Regions from separate parts of the Mesorhizobium sp. NZP2234 genome, predicted to be linked through region 1. Evidence: riboswitches for the same ligand, from Rfam matches in the RefSeq annotation. Region 1 holds a riboswitch; the other holds the start of a gene.
The links. A riboswitch is a leader RNA that binds a small molecule or an ion and turns the genes downstream of it on or off. The one in region 1 is predicted to bind cobalamin.
Positions count from the first base shown of each region.

Region 2: linked by a shared signal. The riboswitch ahead of bluB (5,6-dimethylbenzimidazole synthase) and the one ahead of EB230_RS17555 (DUF1636 family protein) in region 1 are both predicted to bind cobalamin.

Region 1 is NZ_CP033364.1:3,550,033-3,552,229, forward strand. Features, by position in the region: gene cobW (cobalamin biosynthesis protein CobW) at 1-781, opposite strand, end outside; gene EB230_RS17555 (DUF1636 family protein) at 784-1,212, opposite strand; cobalamin riboswitch at 1,252-1,457, opposite strand; gene EB230_RS17560 (winged helix-turn-helix domain-containing protein) at 1,487-2,197, opposite strand, start outside.
Region 2 is NZ_CP033364.1:5,251,341-5,253,537, forward strand. Features, by position in the region: gene EB230_RS25935 (histone deacetylase family protein) at 1-758, opposite strand, end outside; cobalamin riboswitch at 880-1,060, shown strand; partial or broken gene bluB (5,6-dimethylbenzimidazole synthase) at 1,181-1,690, shown strand; gene EB230_RS25945 (hypothetical protein) at 1,855-2,197, opposite strand, start outside.

The sequences.
Region 1 (2,197 bases):
TGTCGAAGTCGTCGTGCTCGTGGTCGAAAGCGCCGTCATGATGGGATTTGCGGTTCTCGATATCGTCCTCGACGGCGAGACCGAGCCCGAGCAGTATGGAAGGGTCGACCTTGCCGTGCGAGGTCGGCACGATCTTCACGGCGCGGGCGGAATGTTCGTTGACGATGGCGTTGGCCCGGGCCGAACCGGCGGCGTCCATCAGGTCGCTCTTCGACAGTATGATCAGGTCCGCGCAGGCGATCTGATCCTCGAACACTTCCTCGACCGGGTCGTCATGGTCGAGGCTCTCATCCCCGGCGCGCTGCGCTTGCAAGGCGTCCATGTCGTTGGCGACGCGGCCTTCGGCCAAAGCAGGGCCGTCGACCACGGCGATCACGCCATCGACCGTCACGCGGCTCTTCACCGTCGGCCACTGGAACGCCTGGACCAGCGGCTTGGGCAGAGCGAGGCCCGAGGTTTCGATCAGGATGTGGTCGACCTTCGGCGTCAGCGACAGGATCTGGTCCAGCGCCGGCACGAAGTCGTCTGCCACGGTGCAGCAGATGCAGCCATTGGCCAGTTCAACGATGTTCTCCTCGGGGCAGGTGTCGATGCCGCAGCCTTTCAGGATTTCGCCGTCGATGCCGATGTCGCCGAACTCGTTGACGATAATGGCAATGCGCTTGCCGCCGGCGTTTTCCAGGAGATGGCGGACCAGCGTCGTCTTGCCGGCGCCGAGGAAGCCGGTGACGACGGTGCAGGGGACGCGGGAGAGATTGCCGGTCGAATTTGGGGCGCTCATGATCAATCCTTCAACAGGTCGAGGGGAGGAATGCGGGCCACGAGGCCGCGCTTGAGGGAATCGGGCCGGCCACGCCATGGAATGAGGCCGTCCGTCGAGGTGGCGAAGAGTTTGGCGCCGGTGACGAGGTCGGCGCCGCTGGCCGCGGTCAGGTCGCCGAAGACATAGCTCCAGCAGCCGTCGCGCAGGATGGCGGCGCTCAGCCGGCGCTTGCAATTGCCGAGGCATTCGACGGTGCGGACGCGGATGTTGTCATCGGCCGCGGCATGGCGCGTGTCCTCGGCCAGCAGTTCGCCGGCGCGGGGATGGGCGTCCGAGCCGGCCTCGTCGCGACAGGAGGCGCAGACGATGACCGTGACGCCGGTCAAGGCTTCGCTGTCGGCGGACGAATTGTCCGCTGTACCAGCCGAAAAACTGCCGTTCTGGTCCAAAAAGCCGGGCTCCTTGCCCGGAAACCCGCCGGGCGATCGGATTCTCTTGTCACAGACGGCAGGTCTCCTGGCTCGCGGGTCATCGCCTTGGGTGCCGCCTTCCCAGGAATCCCCAGTGGCTTTCGGCCTAGGCTCTTCGCTTACAGTTGCGGGGACAGCCGCGGATTTGAGATCTTTCACCTCGCACCGCATTCCCTCTTAGCCCCTGCCGTTGCGGGCAAGGGACCGTCTGGACGGGATTTAGGCTTTTGCAGGCAGCGGTGTCAACGCGAGCTTACGACATGGCGATGTCGGCCAGCGCCGGGCCCAGATCGCCTGCCGGCGTCACGTCCATGCGTTCAAGGCCAAGCCAGCCCTGCATCTGCTTCAATTCCTCGAAGAGCTGCGCGGCGGTTTCAGGCGGGGCGCCGGGCTCGGGGTAGGCGGCATGGACGCGCAGGACGCTCGCCGGCCGGTCCGCCTTGAGGTCGACGCGCGCGACGATCCGGTCGCCGAGCAGGAAGGGGAGGACGTAATAGCCGTATTGGCGCTTTTCAGCCGGCGTGTAGATCTCGATGCGGTAGTGGAAGTCAAACAGCCGCTCCGAACGCGAGCGCTCGAAGACGACCGGGTCGAACGGCGCCAACAGCGCGCGGGCCTCGATTTTCCGGGGCAGGCGGGCGTCCTTGTGAAGGTAGGCCGGCTTGTCCCAGCCTTCGACGCGCACCGGCAGCAATTCGCCCAACTCGACCAGTTCCTCCAGCCGGCCCTTCATATCGGCCGGCGACAGCCGGAAATAGTCGCGCAGGTCGCCTGACGTCGCCACGCCATGGGCGCGGGCGGAAATGCGCAGCAATTCGCGATGCGCGTCCTCGGCCGGGGGCACCGGCAGATCGAGGATCGCCTGCGGCAGCACGCGCTCCGGCAAATCATAGAAGCGCTCGAAGCCGCGACGGTGCGCCGTGGTGATGCGCCCGGCCCAGAACAGCCATTCGAAGGCGTGCTT
Region 2 (2,197 bases), 1.7 Mb from region 1:
GCCAGCGGATCACGGTGATGCGCGTCGAAACCGGCCGAAATAATGATGAGGTCGGGCGCGAAATTGTCGAGCGCCGGCAGGACGCGCGACAGGAAGGCATCGCGAAACACCTCGCTGCCGGTCCGCGGCGCCAATGGTGCATTGACGATGTTGCCGGCGCCGGTCTCGCTCTTTGCGCCAGTGCCAGGATAAAGCGGCATCTGGTGAGTCGAGCAATAGAGCACCGAGGGATCGTCCCAGAAAATATCCTGCGTGCCATTGCCGTGGTGCACATCCCAGTCGACGACGGCGACACGCTCGACGCCGTGCTTCTTCTGCGCATAGCGGGCCGCGATCGCCGCCGTGTTGAAGAAGCAAAAGCCCATCGCCGTGGTCTTTTCGGCATGGTGGCCGGGTGGCCGGGCGGCGACGAAGACATTGTCGGCGCGGCCTGCGAAGACGTCGTCGACGGCGGCGTTGGCGGCGCCGATCGCGGTTATCACCGCCTGCCAGCTCTTCGGGCTGGCGGTGGTGTCGGCATCGATGCGGGCAATGCCCTCGTCGGGGATGGCGGCGCGCACGCGCGCGACGAAATCGGCCGGATGCGCGTAAAGGATGGTGGCCTCGTCGCCTTCCGGCGCCTTGACGCGGTCAAGCTCGGCAAAGGCTTCGTCGTCAAGCACGCGCTCGATGGCGCGCAAGCGGTCCGGCCGCTCGGGGTGACCGGGGGGCGTGATGTGTTCAAGGAAGATCGGATGCGTGTAGAGACGAGTGGCCATCGTCCCTATCTAGTGCCCCAACGCCGTGATGGCCATGCGTCGCGGCCCAATGGCTGGGGAAAATCGCTTCTGCGTCCATTGGCGTCGCTGTGGGGATTGGCGGCGCGGACGCTTCGGCATAAGGTCGCCTTCACTGCCTGGTGCCCGCCGCAAGCGGGAGAATCGGGAACACGGTTGAATTCCGTGGCGTGCCCAACGCTGTGAGGGGGACCGCGCCGGTAAATGCCACTGTCGATGACGGGAAGGCACCGGACGCGGGTTGATCCTGAGCCAGAAGACCGGCCTGGCAGGCACCGTCATCCGCATGGTCAGGCGGAGGACATGGGTTTGCAATCGCAAGGGGACAAGCGATGCCGGATGCTATGACCGCTCCTGTCGGCGACGGATTTGACCAGATGGCGCGCGACGCAGTCTACCGCGCCATGTTCACGCGGCGCGATGTGCGCAGTCATTTCCTGCCTGCTCCTCTCGACGATGAGGTGCTGGCGCGGCTGCTGCTTGCCGCCCATCACGCGCCATCGGTCGGGTTCATGCAGCCGTGGAATTTCATCGTCGTCCGCGATGCCGCGCGACGGGAGAAGGTGCGCGACCTGTTCCTGGCCGCGCGAGAACAGGAATTGCCAGAAATCGAGGAAGATCGGCAGGCGCTTTACCGCAAGCTGAAGCTGGAAGGCATCTGCGAAAGCGCGCTCAACATCTGCATCACCTGCGACCGACAGCGCTCGAAGGGCTCGCCGCTGGGACGTTGGCACAATCCGGAGATGGACCTCTACAGCACGGTCTGCGCGGTGCAGAATTTCTGGCTGGCGGCACGCGCCGAAGGCGTCGGCGTCGGCTGGGTCAGCATCATTGAGGCGCAGGCGCTGAAAAGCCTGCTTTCCATTCCCGACCATGTAACGCCGATTGCTTATCTCTGCGTCGGCCGGGTTTCCGAGTTCGCGCCCAAACCGGACCTTGAAACGCATGGCTGGGGCCGGCGCCTGCCCCTGCCCGAACTGATCATGAGCGAGACCTTTTGCGGGAAAGGCGAGGCACCGCTCAAGTCAGCGGTGGCGCGCCTGAAAGCCGTCGATACCGCACAGGCCAGCCCGGCTGATCAGCGCGTCGCGCCGGCCGTGCCCCAGCGCGAGCCGCCGAAGGAGGAAAGCGCTTTGTCCTTGAGTTCCCGGAACTTCGATGACGCCTCGGCCAGCCGGGCATCCCAAGCCGGATCAGGCACCTGGCCGGCGATGGTCTTGAAATAGACCTGCATCAGGCAGGCGATGGCGAAGGGCTCGATGAACGCCGCCTTGAAGGCCCAGGCGAAGACGATGGCCAGCACGAAGGCCCAGCCGGCGAGCTGGCCGGGCATCATGAACAGAATGGCGCCGGCCGGGGCCAGCATCAGCAGGAAGATCACGAACGACACGCCCCACATGATGACCGCCAGCCAGACGGCG